Regions from separate parts of the Pseudoalteromonas sp. P1-7a genome, predicted to be linked through region 1. Evidence: predicted binding sites of a transcription regulator. Region 1 holds the regulator's gene; the other holds the start of a gene.
What was found. Region 1 encodes FliA, which starts transcription of late flagellar genes. Its sites were predicted from a motif close to CTAAAGNTNNNNNNNNNNNNGCCGATA; they were not measured.

Region 1 (8,168 bases):
TGTCAGCTCAGTAGGCCAACAATAAAGATTTTAACAGGGGTTGAACCATGAAGATTAAACGTTTTTTTGCTAAAGATATGCGCACCGCACTGAAAGAAGTTAAAGATGAGTTAGGTGTTGATGCCGTTATTATGTCGAACAAAAAACTCGCTAATGGTGTAGAAATTGTTGCCGCAGTAGATTATGACAAAGCAGCCCCTAAAGCCGCAGCGCAACCACAGGCAGCGCCAGCTCCTCAAAGAGCTGTTCAACAAAACGCTCATAACTTTGTAAAGCCAGAGCCGCAGCGTGCGCAACCTGAGCCACAAGCAGCTGTCGCCGATAGCTTACAAGCGTTATTAGAGCGTCAGTCGCCGCGTCCTCGCTCTCCTGAGCTTGCTTCTATGTTTTCGCAATCAGGTATTGATACATCTGAGCATTATCAAGAGCCAGCACAGCCACGTACTACAAATATGTTTGCACGCGAAAATGAAGCGCCAAAACGCATGCAAACCCAAGCTGACAGCTTAGGCTTTGATGACCTAGATCAAGATTTTGACGAGCTAGATACGCCGGTTGCACCGCGTAGCCAAGCTAATAATAACGAAAGCGCTCAAATGAGCGCAATGCGTGATGAAATGAACGCAATTCGCCAGTTACTAGAGCACCAAGTATCGGGTTTAATGCAGCAAGATATGGCGCGTCGCGACCCAACACGTGCATGCATGATTGATCGGTTAGTTGGCATGGGGATAGATAAAGACGTTGCAGAGCAAATGGCGTGTTTTATTCCTGATGACGTATCCCGCCAGCAAGGTTGGAAGGCATTATTACAAATGGTTGAAGATCAAATGCAGACCACCAATAATGAAATTCTTCGCCAAGGTGGTGTGTACGCACTTGTAGGGCCTACTGGTGTCGGTAAAACAACCACAGTTGCTAAACTTGCAGCATTAGGGGCACAAAAATATGGCGCCGACAAAGTCGCCCTTATAACGACAGATACTTACAGAATAGGTGCTTATGAGCAGCTTGCTACGTATGGCCGTATTATTGGTTGTGGTGTTAAACAAGTAAAAGATGCCAATGAATTAGCTGAAGTTTTATATCATTTACGTAATAAGCGTCTAGTATTAATTGATACAGCGGGTATGAGTCAACGTGATTTACGCCTAACAGAACAGCTAAACACTTTAATGCGTAACCAACGAGTAGATATACGTAGTTATTTAGTATTAAGTGCTACTGCACAAATAAATGTTCTACAAGAAACTGTGAGACATTTTAAAAAGGTTCAGCTAAGCGGTTGTATTTTCACTAAGTTAGATGAATCATTAAGTTTAGGTGAGATTATTAGTATAGCGATTCAAAATCGTCTTCCGATAGGGTATCTTACTAATGGTCAGCGTGTACCAGAAGATATTCGCGTTGCAAATGCTGAAAAACTAGTAAAAAAAGCTGAGCAATTGTATTTAAAAAGAGCAAAAGCACAACATTCAAGGCACCAAGCGGTGGCGCCAAGCACAGTAGGGATGTATGATTAACACAGTATTAGATCAAGCAAGCGGCCTGCGCAAAATGAGTCAAAACAATAACAACGGCGTAAAAGTTATCGCTGTCACCGGCGGTAAAGGCGGGGTGGGGAAAACCAACGTCTCATTAAATACTGCGATTGCTTTAGGACAGCAGGGTAATCGTGTATTAGTATTAGATGCCGATTTAGGCCTAGCTAATTGTGATGTAATGCTAGGACTACGTGTTGAAAAAAACTTATCTCATGTCCTTTCGGGTGAGTGCGAACTTGATGAGATTTTAGTAGAAGGCCCAGGCGGCATTAAAATAGTGCCTGCTACATCCGGCTCGCAAAGTATGGTGGAACTAACCCCTTCTGAGCATGCGGGCTTAATTCGTGCCTTTAGTGAGCTTAATACAGAATTTGATATTTTAATTGTAGATACCGCTGCCGGTATTTCTGACATGGTGCTGAGCTTTTCTCGTGCAGCCCAAGATGTAATGGTTGTTGTGTGCGACGAGCCGACCTCTATTACTGATGCTTACGCGCTTATTAAAGTACTTAGCCGCGAGCATGGCGTTTATAAATTTAAGATTGTTGCTAACATGGTGCGCAGCATGCGTGAGGGCCAAGAACTTTTTGCCAAGCTGTCAAAGGTAACTGACCGTTTTTTAGATGTGTCAATGGAACTTGTTGCGACCATCCCATATGATGAAAATATGCGTAAATCAACGCGTAAGCAAAAAGTCATTGTCGATCTTTTCCCTAACTCACCAGCAGCAGTCGCGTTTAAAACATTAGCGACAAAAGCAGTAAAGTGGCCTATACCTAATCAACCTTCAGGGCATTTAGAATTTTTCATTGAGAAGCTAGTAAACGGCTGATTATGACAACTTCGGTGAAAAGAGCTATGGGATATCAATCAACACAAAATTTAAATGTGATTGTTGAAAAGCATGCGTCGCTTGTCAAAAAAGTGGCGTGTCATTTGATAGCTCGTCTTCCTCCTAGCGTTCAGCTCGATGATTTAATTCAATCAGGAATGATAGGCCTTATTGAGGCCTCAAAAAATTTTGATGCCAGTAAAGGAGCAAGCTTTGAAACGTTTGCGGGTATTCGCATTCGCGGCGCTATGCTCGATGAAATGCGCAGGGGTGACTGGGCTCCTCGTTCGGTGCACCGTAAAAGCAGATTAGTCGCCGAAACCATCACAGAATTAGAAAATAGCTTAAATAGAGAGCCAAAAGATACTGAAGTAGCTGAAAAACTTGATATTTCGCTAGAAGAATACCATCATATTTTAAATGATGTTAATTCCAGTAAAGTGCTAGGTATAGATGACCTTGGGGTAGATGAAGATGTTATTAGCCCTGCAGGTCAAGATTTAGCGCTAGACAAACCATTTAATAATGTTAAAAATGAACGGTTTAATAATTCATTGTTAGAAGCGATAAAGTCTTTACCAGAGCGTGATGCGATGGTGCTTTCTTTGTATTACAACGATGAAATGAATTTAAAAGAAATTGGGCATATACTCGATGTAAGTGAATCGCGTGTAAGTCAGATACATGGTCAGGCGATGATTAAGCTCAAAGCAAAAATCAATGACTGGATAAACTAGTAGTAAGTAAATTATAGGTTAAGACCTCACCGGAGGATGTTTTGGATAAAAACATGAAAATTCTTGTTGTTGATGATTTTTCTACAATGAGACGTATTATTAAAAATCTGTTGCGTGACCTAGGGTTCACGAATGTTCAAGAAGCTGATGATGGCTCTACAGCATTACCTATGTTGCAAAATCAGGTTTTTGACTTTGTAGTAACCGATTGGAATATGCCAGGGATGCAGGGTATTGACTTGCTACGAGCTATTCGAGCTGACGATAAATTAAAACATATTCCGGTTTTAATGGTGACAGCAGAAGCTAAAAAAGAACAAATAATAGCGGCAGCGCAAGCAGGTGTTAATGGTTACATTGTTAAGCCATTTACTGCAGGTACTTTGAAAACTAAATTAGAAAAAGTGTTTGAACGCTTAGGTTAATGAGAGGAGAGGCTTATGTCAGCACCAGCTGCGCCTCAAATTACTTTAGAACAAGCTCGTCAGCTCGTTGTTTTTTTAGAAAACGGTGAGCAAGATAAAGCTGACCAATTAATTTTAGATACTGCCTCTCAAGAGCAATCGCAGCTTTTTGCCGAAGTAGGTAAGTTAACGCGTCAGTTGCACGAAGCCCTTAAAAGCTTTGAACTTGATACGCGTTTAACTGATTTAACTACTGATGCAATTCCGGATGCAAAAAAACGCTTAAATTATGTCATGGAAATGACAGAAAATGCAGCTAACAAAACAATGGATGCGGTAGAAGCAAGCCTCCCTATTGCACAGCAGCTAGCAGATGAAATTGCACATATTAAGCCTACTTGGGATAGGCTTATGAACCGTGAAATTGAGCTGGGCGAGTTTAAAACCTTATGCCACAGCATCGATAATTTTATGAATAGCTCTCATCACAAAACTGATGAGCTGCAGACTTTAATGACCAATGTACTCATGGCGCAGGATTTTCAAGATTTGACCGGCCAGGTTATCCGCCGAGTAATAGAGTTAGTCAGAGAAGTTGAAGAGAGTTTAATTCACCTTTTAACAGCATTTGCCGCACAAGATGACAGCACTGTTGAAAGTAAAGAACAACAAGAAACAGAAGAACTGGTTGCCGCACAAACATTAGCAGGTCCTGAAGGCCCTATTATTGATAAAGAGTCGCGAAGTGATGTTGTATCTGATCAAGACGAGGTCGACGACCTATTATCAAGTTTGGGCTTCTAAGAGGAGAGTAACTGCATGAGCTTTGAAGTCGATGAAGATATTTTACAAGACTTTCTTGTAGAGGCTGGAGAAATCCTTGAGCTTTTATCTGAACAGTTAGTTGAGCTAGAAAATAACCCAGAAGATACTGAGTTACTAAATGCTATTTTTAGGGGCTTTCATACCGTAAAAGGGGGAGCTGGCTTTTTAGCTATGACTGAGCTTGTAGACGCTTGTCATGGTGCTGAAAATGTATTTGACCTCTTGCGCCAAGGGGTTAGAACCGTTAATTCAGAATTGATGGATGTGATTTTACAAGCACTAGATACCATTAACGAAATGTTTGCTACTATTCAAAACCGCGAACAGCCAGACCCAGCAGATCCTCAATTACTAGAAACCCTTCATAAACTTGGTCAACCGCCTTCGGATGACGAGCTTACAGAAACAGTCCCTGAAGTTGTTGAACAAGAACCCGCAGCACCTGTTAATGCACCTGATGAAGAAGACCCATTTGCATTTGATGAATTATTTGATGTAGCAGGTTCAAGCCCTTCAGCAGATAGCACGCAGATTGATGAAATTACAGAAGATGAATTTGAAAGCTTATTAGATGAGCTTCATGGTAAAGGCCAAAGCCCGGTATCGCAACCAAGTGCAAGTGCAGAGCCAGACTCAAGTTCAGACATTACTGATGATGAGTTTGACAGTCTGTTGGATGAATTACACGGTGTGGGTAGTTTTGGCCCTGTTGCTGGCAATACTTCAAGCAAAGAGCCAGAAGTTAAAGATACTACACCACCTCCAGTGTCTGTTACAAATGATACTGGCGATGATGAAATCAGTGATGACGAATTTGAAGCATTGCTTGATGAACTGCATGGCAAAGGCGGAGCACCAGAATCAAAAGAAGCTGAGACACCTGCACCGCAGCCACCTAAGGCAGCACCTGTCGCACAAACGCCAGCAAAACCAGAGCCAGCACAAGTTGCTAAGCAAGCACCTGCGGCAAAAGCAGCACCGGCCCCTAAAACGGTTGATAAGCCAGCAAGCAGCGCAACTCCTAAAAAAGCGACGCCTCCGCCTGCTGAAACCACGGTACGTGTTGATACTAAGCGTTTAGATCAAATAATGAATATGGTTGGCGAGCTGGTATTAGTACGAAATAGGCTAGTCAGTTTAGCGACCAATACAGACAGTGAAGCGATGGGCAAGGCGATATCAAATCTTGATGTAGTCACCGCTGATATTCAAGGTGCAGTAATGCAAACGCGAATGCAGCCCATCAAAAAGGTATTTGGCCGTTTTCCTCGCGTTGTGCGTGATTTAGCACGCAGCTTAAATAAAGAAATTAACTTACAGCTTGTAGGTGAAGAAACCGACTTAGATAAAAACTTAGTTGAGGCATTAGCCGATCCGTTAGTGCATTTAGTGCGCAACTCGGTAGATCATGGTATTGAAATGCCTGCAGCGCGTGAGGCCGCGGGTAAACCTAGAACAGGTAATGTTACTTTATCTGCATCTCAAGAAGGCGACCATATTTTGTTAACCATTAAAGATGATGGTGCAGGGATGGACGCTGAAAAGCTGAAAAAAATAGCGATTAGTAAAGGCGTTATTGACCATGATCAGGCAAGTCGTTTATCAGACACTGAAGCATATAACCTAATTTTTGCGCCTGGTTTTTCGACCAAAGAAGAAATATCTGATATTTCTGGTCGTGGCGTAGGCATGGATGTAGTAAAAACTAAAATCACCCAGCTTAATGGCTCTGTTAATATCCAGTCTGAATTGGGCGTAGGTACAATTTTAGAGATAAAAGTCCCCTTAACGTTAGCTATTTTGCCTACACTTATGGTAATTGTTGGTGAGCAAACATTTGCGTTACCGCTTGCTGGCGTGAGTGAAATATTCCACTTAGATCTAACAAAAACCAATGTGGTAGACGGTCAGCTTACAATTATTGTTCGTAAAAAAGCGATACCCCTTTTCTATTTAGAGCATTGGCTAGTTAAAGGTGCTGATTGTTCTCAGCGAAAAGCACAAGGTCATGTGGTGATTGTACAAATAGGTACACAGCAGGTTGGCTTTGTGGTTGATTCATTAATTGGCCAAGAAGAAGTTGTTATCAAGCCTCTTGATGCGTTATTACAAGGTACGCCTGGAATGGCTGGTGCAACAATTACATCTGACGGTGGTATTGCACTGATTTTAGATGTACCTAACATGCTTAAGCATTACGCAGGATAAAATGTAGGCATACGTGTTTATGCCTACACATAAATTAATAAGAGAGCGCAATGGCCGTAAAAGTTTTAGTTGTTGACGATTCCAGTTTTTTTCGCCGCCGTGTAAGCGAAATTCTTGAACAAGATAGCGGTATTGAAGTGATAGGCTTTGCTGTTAATGGTAGAGAAGCCGTAGACAAAACAGCACAGTTACGTCCGGATATGATCACCATGGATGTAGAGATGCCTGTGCTTGACGGTATTAGCGCTGTGAAAGAAATTATGGCAAGCAATCCTACGCCAATACTTATGTTTTCTTCCTTAACTCGCGATGGTGCTACAGCAACGTTAGATGCACTTGATGCCGGCGCAATGGATTTTTTACCGAAAAAGTTTGAGGACATTGCAAGAAATAACGAAGATGCAATCAAGCTATTGCAAACTAAAGTGAAGGAAATTGGTCGTAGGCGTGCACCTCGTCCAATAAGGCCGTTAACATCAAGTAAGTCTGCTGCTTCACCAACGAGCAAACTAGCGACAACTAGTTCCTCAGTAAAACAACCCGATAGAAGCTTTCAACGAGCGGCCCCAGTGCCAGCAACAGCTACAGCCAGTATGCCCTCGCGTGCTAGTGGTAAACATTATCAAATAGTAGCTATTGGCACCTCAACCGGGGGGCCTGTTGCTTTACAAACTATATTAACCCAGCTACCTGCTAATTTTGCCCACCCTATTTTGTTAATTCAACACATGCCTGCAGCCTTTACGCCTGCGTTTGCGGCACGATTAAATAGCCTTTGCAAAATACGTGTAAAAGAAGCACAACAAGGTGACAGACTAGAAGCTGGCACAGCTTATTTAGCACCAGGCGGGCAGCAAATGATGGTTGAGGGGCGAAGTGGTAATAAAACACTGCGTGTGTTTGAAGATAACAGTGAGCGTATAAGTTACAAACCTAGTGTTGATGTGACGTTTGCAAGTGTTGCTAAAAGCTATCAAGGCGATGCACTTGCTATTGTTTTAACAGGCATGGGAGCCGATGGGCGCGATGGCGCTCGAATGCTTAAGCAAGCTGGCGCAACAATTTGGGCGCAAGATGAAAAAAGCTGTGTTGTATACGGTATGCCGCAAGCTATTGCAAACGCAGGGCTTGCCTCAGAACATTTAGCCCTTAGCGATGTAGCAGCAAGAATCAAAAGAGAGATAGGCTGTGGATAAGCTTTCTGTTTTAGGATTAGTCATCGCGCTGGGCGCCATAGCGATTGGTTATGCTTTAGAGGGGGGCGTTGTCACTGCGTTATTTAACGGCCCTGCACTTATTATTGTGCTTGGCGGCACCTTAGGCGCCGTTATGTTACAAACGGCTACAAGCACCTTTAAAAAAACGCTAAGTATAAGCCATTGGGTGTTTTTTTCACCACAAGACAATATTGAACAAGCCATAGAACAAATTAAAACGTGGTCGCACAAAGCTCGCCAAGAAGGCTACTTAGCACTAGAAAAAGAGGCACTTAGTCATCCAGATCCTTATGCAGCTAAAGGGCTTAGTTTACTTGTCGATGGGTGTTCGGAGCAAAAGCTTCGCGACACCTTAGAAATAGATTTAATGCTTGAACGTGACCGCTTACTTGAAGCAAGTA
Region 2 (8,168 bases), on a different contig from region 1:
CTCTGATTATGTAGCACGCTGGAGTGGGGATGAATTTTTATTATTACTGCGCGACTTTAAGTGCAACATGATTGACAGCTATGCCTCTGATTTATGCCAAGCAATTGCATTAAATTCGTTTCAACTACCGAACGGTAAAACCACCAATATAACGGCGTCATTAGGGTGGTCTTTTTACCCACTGCCACTTTTAGGTGGGCAAGTAATCAGTTGGGAAACGTCGATAAATTTAGCCGATATAGCGCTTCATCAGGTTAAAAAACGCGGTGGTGATGGTGTCGCTAATATTACGTTTGATAAACAGTTAGATGCGTTTGAGTTTGAGCAAAATTCGAATGTAGATCAGCAGCTGGGTATTTTACAAAGTAATGGCTTAGCAGATATTAAAGTGTGGATGCGATAAAGTTAAATCGATACCTTTTACATGCGTGTTGCTATTGATAGATAAACTAAACCTATGAAGTAATGAGAAAGCTAAGCTGTACAAGACTTAGCTAAAAAGAAAGGAGCTTAAAAGCTCCTTTTTTTTTGTTTAATTAAGCGATAAAGGATTTTATTGAATTTAAAATGCCTTGTTCGCCTAAGCCCATTTCATCATGCATTTGCGCTTGAGTGCCGTGCTTAATAAATTCATCAGGAATACCTAAGTTAAGCACTTTTAGGCTGGCTTTTTGCGCTGCTAAATATTCATTAACAGCAGAGCCAGCGCCACCACAAATAGCGTTGTCTTCAAGCGTTACTATTACATCATGAGTTTGGCCAAGCTCATCTAATAAACGTGTATCAAGTGGCTTAATAAAGCGCATATTAACTAGCGTTGCACCTAGCTCATTTGCAGCAAGTTGGGCGTTTTCAAGCAAAGTACCAAAGGATAAAATAGCAATTTTAGCGCCGTGCTTAATGGTATGAGCTTTACCTAGTTCTAATAGTGTCATTTCGCTTTGAATATCGGCAGTACCGGCACTACCACGTGGGTAACGAACTGCTACAGGGCAATTAGCCTTATAGCCGGTGTAAAGCATATGGCGGCACTCGTTAGTATCACTTGGGGCCATAATAACCATATTGGGAATACAGCGCATGAAGCTTAAGTCGTACGCACCTTGGTGTGTTTCGCCGTCGGCGCCCACAATACCTGCGCGGTCTATAGCAAAAAGCACAGGTAGTTTTTGCAGTGCAACATCGTGAATAAGTTGATCATACGCACGTTGTAAAAAGCTCGAGTAAATAGCTACAACGGGTTTTAACCCTTCACAAGCAAAACCGGCCGCCAATGTAACAGCGTGTTGCTCTGCTATAGCTACATCGAAATACTGCTCTGGGTGTTCTTTTGAAAAACGCACCATACCTGAGCCTTCACGCATTGCCGGTGTAATAGCCATTAATTTTTTATCTTGCTCGGCCATATCACACAACCAATCACCAAACACCTTAGAGAAAGTGGCGGCGCCAGGTTTAGATTTAGGTAAGCTTGATGTATTAGGGTCGAACTTTGGTACACCGTGATAACCAATAGGATCAGCTTCTGCCGGTTTATAGCCTTTTCCTTTTTGCGTTTTTATATGTAAAAGCTGAGGCCCTTTCAAATTGCGCATATTACGCAGTGTATCAACAAGCATATTTACATCGTGGCCATCAATTGGGCCAATGTAATTAAGACCTAGTTCTTCAAAAAAGGTGCCTGGAATAACCATTCCTTTTAGGTGCTCTTCTACTTTACTGGCAAGCTCTTTAACAGGAGGCACGCCAGAGAGTAACTTTTTACTGCCTTCGCGAATATTTGTGTAAAAGCTGCCAGATAAAATACGCGCAAAGTGATTGGTTAACGCACCGACGTTTTCAGAAATCGACATTTCGTTATCATTTAAAATGATTAACATGTCAGATTTTACATCGCCTAAGTGGTTCATGGCTTCAAATGCCATTCCTGCTGTAATGGCGCCATCGCCTATAACGGCAACGGTTTTACGGCCTTTGCCTTCTTTTTGAGCTGCAATAGACATACCGAGCGCAGCTGAAATAGAGGTGCTTGAGTGCCCAACACTAAACGTATCGTATTGGCTTTCTTCACGAAAAGGAAAGGGGTGTAATCCATCTTTTTGACGAATTGTGTGCATTAAATCGCGTCGGCCCGTTAAAATTTTATGCGGGTACGCTTGATGGCCCACGTCCCACACTAGGCGATCTTCTGGTGTGTTATACACATAATGAAGCGCAACGGTAAGCTCAACAGTTCCTAAACCAGACGCTAAATGGCCGCTACTTTGCGAAACAGAGTTGAGTAAATAGTCTCGTAACTCGTTGCTAAACGCAGGGAGTTTATCTTGCGCTATGTCGCGTAAGTGGGCTGGTTCGTCAACCAAGTTAAGTAATGGATACTTGCTACTATCAAGTGTCATGGTATTTATTTTATCCTTCGCTAACAGCGGTGCTAACTTAGTCGTTTTTACCGCTGTTGAGTAATAATGTCAGTGCTAAATGGCAATACGTATATGTAACACTCAATGGTCACGTTTAATCAGGTAGTTTGCCAACGCCGCTAGAGTAGAGGTATCAGCATCTATTTTGTTTAATGCCTGATGTGCTTGCTCTATTAAATCTTGCGCCATTTGTTTGGCACCTTGCATACCTAATAGGGCCGGATAAGTTGCTTTATTAGCAGCTAAATCAGAGCCTTGTGGCTTACCTAAAGTAAATGTGTCACCTTCAACATCTAAAATGTCGTCGTGCACTTGAAATGCCAGCCCTATAGCATACCCAAAAACACTTAAGTTTTCTAAGGTTTGTTTGTCTGCTTTTTCGCTACATAATGCACCTAAAGTAATGGCACAGTTTATTAAAGCACCCGTTTTTAATCTATGAATTCGTTCAAGCTGTTGTACTGTAATCACTTTATCTGTAGCTGCAATATCTAACCCTTGCCCGCCTACCATGCCTTCAAGCCCAGATGCTTTAGCCAGTGCGCTGATCATTTTTACTTGTGTTGTCGCGCTGCAAGTAAAATTATGAGACGAAATAAGCTCAAAGGCTAATGTTTGTAGTGCATCGCCCGCTAAAATTGCATGCGCATCATCAAACGCTATATGGCAAGTTGGGCGCCCGCGGCGAAGGTCGTCGTCATCCATGGCTGGTAAATCATCGTGTACTAACGAGTAGCTATGAATACATTCAATAGCAGCAGCAAGGGTGTCTAGATCTTGCTTATTAGCTCCGAGCATTTCACCACTTGCGTAGACTAAAAAGGGACGTAAACGCTTGCCACCGTTAAATAAGCCGTAATGCGTGGCTTCTTTTACTATGTGTGCGGTATCAAGGGATTGATCAAAGTACTGTTGCAGGGTCTTTACGACATCTTGTTGAGCACATTCTATTTTTTCTTGTATGCTCACGGTTATTCCACTTCATTATTAAAGGAAGTCAGCGCTGCTTTTTCATCATTACCCATTAAAATAGAGACTTTTTGCTCGGCTTGTTGCAGCTTGCCCGTTGAGGCGTTTGCTAAGGCTATACCACGCTCAAATTGTTTTAACGACTGTTCAAGCGATAAGTCACCTTGTTCCATGTCACCGACAATGGTTGATAATTCTTCGAGAGCTTGTTCAAAACTTAGGTTTTCAGGTTTTTTAGTCGCCATGTTTAATTTCAGCCAGCATGATAAATTTAGGAGCCAATTTTAGGGGGAATGCTAAACTAGGTCAAAGGATGATCGCTGTTTTTTGAGTTATATCAGTTTAAATCGTATTTTTATAACGTATAAGATGCGTATTAGCCCCCACTGTGTACAATAAAAATTAATTAGTCGCTAGGCGAGTAGGGTATCTTGATCTAAAATTAGGCAAAACACAGTGTTTTACACTTTTTTCAAAAATGGCTTAAGTATTTCAGTATCTTGCCGATAAGTAGTTAATAATAAAAGTTTGAATAACAAAGTATAATACTTTGGAGGAAATGTGGATTTAGCAACCATAATTGGGATCCTTGGCGCAATTGGTTTAATTGTCATGTCCATGTTTATGAGTAGTAGCGGCGAAATGGGGATGTTTGCCGATGCACCTTCTAGCGTAATTGTATTTGGTGGCTCACTATTTATAGTGTTATCAAACTTTACCTTGTCGCAGTTTTTGGGCATAGGTAAGGTTGTTGGTAAAGCATTTATGTTTAAAATCGAATCGCCGGAAGAGCTGATTGAAAAAGCAGTTGAACTTGCTGATTCGGCCCGTAAAGGCGGTTTTTTAGCCCTCGAAGAAGCTGAAATACCAAACCCTTTTATGCGCAAAGGTGTCGATATGCTGGTTGACGGCCACGATGCTGATGTAGTGCGTGCCACGCTTCAAAAAGACATTTCTTTAACTACAACTCGTCACGAATTGGGCGCCGGGTTATTTAAGTCACTTGCCGATATAGCCCCTGCAATGGGTATGATAGGAACGTTAATAGGCTTAGTTGCTATGTTATCTAACATGGATGATCCTAAAGCCATCGGCCCCGCAATGGCGGTTGCCTTGTTAACTACGCTATATGGTGCCTTTTTAGCAAATGTTGTGGCTATTCCTATTCAGGTAAAACTGGAGCTTCGTAAAGACGAAGAAGCGATGAATCAGCGTTTAATACTGGATGCTATTTTAGGTATTCAAGATGGCCAAAACCCGAAAGTAATTGAAGGTATATTAAAAAACTACCTTGCTGAGTCTAAGCGAAAAGTAGATACCGAGGAGTAACCATGTCTGATCAAGAGTGCAAATGCCCACCACCAGGTCTGCCCGCTTGGATGGGAACATTTGCCGACTTAATGTCGCTTTTAATGTGCTTTTTTGTACTTTTGCTCGCGTTTTCAGAAATGGATGTACTTAAATTTAAGCAAATAGCAGGCTCGATGAAGTTTGCTTTTGGTGTTCAAAATAAAATAGAAGTAAAAGACATTCCAAAAGGAACGTCAGTTATTGCTATGGAATTTACCCCAGGTAAGCCTGAACCTACCCCGATAGAAACCATACAACAGCAAACCGTTGAAATGACCCAGCAAATGTTAGAGTTTCAAGCGGGCGATGAAAGCTCCGCTGGTGGTAGACAAGAACAACGAGGCGATAAACGTGGTGGCGAGTCACGTAGTACATCTCAGCAGCAATCTTCAGAGCAAGCAACTTCAGCCGCCGATCAAGAACAAACTAACGAGCTAGTGAAAAAAATAGCGCAACAGCTCGAAAAACAGATTATTGATGGTGCAATCGAGCTTGAATCTTTAGGGCAGCAAATCATTATCCGTATCCGTGAAAATGGCTCGTTTCCTTCTGGCAGTGCTTTTTTACAACCTAAGTTTAAGCCCATAATTCAAGATATTGGTGAGTTATTAAAAGATGTACCTGGCGAAATTACAGTATCGGGTCACACCGATGATTTTCAGGTTTCTAACGAGTTATATATTAATAACTGGGATTTATCGTCAAAGCGTGCTGTGGCGGTAGCAAGCGAATTACAAACGGTACAAGGGTTTGATAAAAACCGCATGATGGTAGTAGGGCGTGCTGATACTCGCCCACTTGTGCCTAACGATTCTAATGAAGACAGGCGTAGAAATCGCCGAGTAGAAATATCAATCTTACAAGGTAAGGCTAAAGAGTCAGACCCTATTGATGTGCGCTAGGTTATTGCCTGACGTTATACTTTATTAAATTAGTTTCATTTTAAGGTACTTTATCCCTTGAAGTATCTTGGCAATCTCATCATTTTAGCTTAAAGTACATTTCCTTAACATATGTAATGGATGTGCTGTGAAAGTTATAATTAAATATTGTGACATGCCAGGTAACGGTGATGGAACCGACGATACAAAAGAAAAATAAGGTAAAACATTTTGCCTGAATGGTTTTTGTATTTCGTTAGTATTTTAAGTAAAAGCTGGGTTTTTATGCTAAGCCCGGCTCTTTTTATATTTTTTATATTTAAAGATTACCTAGCCTTTAGATTTGCATTACTGACCGCCGCTTTTTTCTTTTTTGGAGGGATAACAGCCTCTAGCTTGAGAGAGTTTGACGATATTTATATCTATCGTTATTTAGTATGGGCGGCTACCGATATTATATGGATGGCGTTAATAGCTTACTGGGGAATAAAAGATAAAGTTTATTTATGGCAATGCGTTATTGGTCAGTTAGTGGTTATTGGCGCACCTATATTACAATTATTCAGATTAGTTGACCGTCACCTTTGGGATTTAGCGTACAGCACCATTATTTATAAAACGTTAATGCCCTTTATCAATATTGGCACCGTCATAGTGTGTTATTTACCTTTAATTATGTTTTTCGCTAAAAAAAGTAATACCAATCCGCATAAGTAAGTGATCTATTTTGAGGATGGATAAACGTGTTGATAGCAAGGCAATAAATTCGCTATTCAGTTGTTCTAAATGAGAATTTTTTAACGCAGATAGCGACACGTTTAGCCCTGCAAAATGATCAGACATTATTGCAGATTGGTATAATACCCCCTCAAAAATAGAAAGCGCTCCACCTTCTAAATAGCTGTGCTAAACTACTGTTTATATAAACAGTTAACGAGCAACTCCCATGAAACTCTATATCGCTGAAAAGCCATCACTTGGCAAAGCTATTGCTGATGCACTGCCTAAACCACATAAAAAACACGATGGCTATATAGAAGTGGCTAATGGTGACTGTGTCTCGTGGTGTATCGGGCACTTGTTAGAGCAAGCTGAACCTGATGATTATGATGCGCGTTTTAAAAAGTGGCAATTTGAACACCTTCCCATAGTGCCGGAGCAGTGGCAGCTCAAGGCAAAAACGAAAACGCGTAAGCAATTAACTATTTTAAAAAAGCTAATTAAACAGGCATCAGTGCTGGTGCATGCGGGCGATCCCGATAGGGAAGGCCAATTGTTGGTGGATGAAGTCATAGAGCAAGCCAAAATAAGTAAAACCAAAAAGCAAAGCATTCAGCGTTTGCTAATAAGTGATTTAAATCTAGCGGCGGTAAAAAAAGCACTCAACCACATGCGTTCAAACCGTGAATTTATTCCGCTTAGTGTGTCGGCGCTTGCGCGTTCACGTGCAGATTGGCTATTTGGTATGAACCTTACGCGTGCTTATACGCTGGCGGGGCAAAAAGCTGGCTTTGGCAATGTGTTGTCGGTGGGTCGCGTACAAACCCCAATTTTAGGTTTAGTGGTTAATCGGGATAACGAAATAGCTAACTTTGTGTCAAAACCATTTTATGACGTGTTGGCGCATTTAATAACTCCTGAGCAGCAAAGCTTTTTGGCCAAATGGGTACCAAGCAAAGCCTGCGAACCGTATCAAGATGAAGAAGGGCGTGTATTAAATAAAGCACTTGCTGAAAATGTCGCCTCGCGAATAGCCAATCAACCGGCTGAAGTCACTGCGCTCGAGCAAAAACAAAAAAAACAAAGCGCGCCGCTGCCTTATAATTTATCGGCACTACAAATAGATGCTGCAAAGGCATTGGGTATGGCAGCTCAGCAAGTACTCGATATTTGCCAAACGCTCTATGAGCGCCATAAGTTAATTACTTACCCTCGTTCCGATAATCGTTATTTGCCTAAAGAGCATCATTTAGATGCGCCTGCAATTTTAAAAGCAATTGCAGCTAATGGCAGTCAAAGTACTGAGTTTGTGAATGGGGCAGACGCTAAAAAACGTAGCAAATGTTTTAACGATGCAAAGGTGGCTGCCCACCATGCAATTGTCCCTACCGCCAAACAACTAAAAACAGCGACTCTGGCGTCTGATGAAGCAAAAGTATATCAACTTATTAGCAGGCATTACTTAATTCAGTTTTACCCCGATTATATTTATAACGAAACTAAAGTAGAGGTAACCATTGCGGGAGGTTTATTTAAAGCCAATGCAAAGCAAGATGTAAGCTTAGGGTTTAAGGTATTAATGGGCAAAGCCGAGCTAAAAGATGAAGCAACCTTGCCTCATTTAACAAAAGGTATGGCGCTTAACTGCACTAAAGGTGAAGTTGTAGAAAAACACACTACGCCACCGTCTCATTTTACTGATGCAACGTTGCTAAGTGCCATGACCGGCATTAGTCGTTATGTAAAAGATTCACAAATTAAAAAAATACTCAAAGAGACTGATGGATTAGGTACAGAGGCTACCCGCGCAGGCATTATTGAATTATTA

Region 2: pomA (flagellar motor protein PomA) is a predicted target of FliA. The motif match lies at 3,872-3,898, and genes of this name have one in related genera.

Annotation. Positions count from the first base shown of each region.
Region 1 is NZ_LKDU01000014.1:48,377-56,544, forward strand. Features, by position in the region: gene flhA (flagellar biosynthesis protein FlhA) at 1-25, shown strand, start outside; gene flhF (flagellar biosynthesis protein FlhF) at 48-1,523, shown strand; gene AN389_RS10670 (MinD/ParA family protein) at 1,516-2,376, shown strand; gene AN389_RS10675 (RNA polymerase sigma factor FliA) at 2,403-3,113, shown strand; gene cheY (chemotaxis response regulator CheY) at 3,155-3,538, shown strand; gene AN389_RS10685 (protein phosphatase CheZ) at 3,554-4,321, shown strand; gene AN389_RS10690 (chemotaxis protein CheA) at 4,337-6,550, shown strand; gene AN389_RS10695 (chemotaxis response regulator protein-glutamate methylesterase) at 6,601-7,746, shown strand; gene AN389_RS10700 (flagellar motor protein) at 7,739-8,168, shown strand, end outside.
Region 2 is NZ_LKDU01000029.1:46,717-54,884, forward strand. Features, by position in the region: gene AN389_RS15895 (ligand-binding sensor domain-containing diguanylate cyclase) at 1-403, shown strand, start outside; gene dxs (1-deoxy-D-xylulose-5-phosphate synthase) at 537-2,399, opposite strand; gene ispA ((2E,6E)-farnesyl diphosphate synthase) at 2,502-3,389, opposite strand; gene AN389_RS15910 (exodeoxyribonuclease VII small subunit) at 3,392-3,634, opposite strand; gene pomA (flagellar motor protein PomA) at 3,951-4,718, shown strand; gene AN389_RS15920 (flagellar motor protein MotB) at 4,721-5,641, shown strand; gene AN389_RS15925 (hypothetical protein) at 5,852-6,337, shown strand; gene AN389_RS15930 (DNA topoisomerase III) at 6,567-8,168, shown strand, end outside.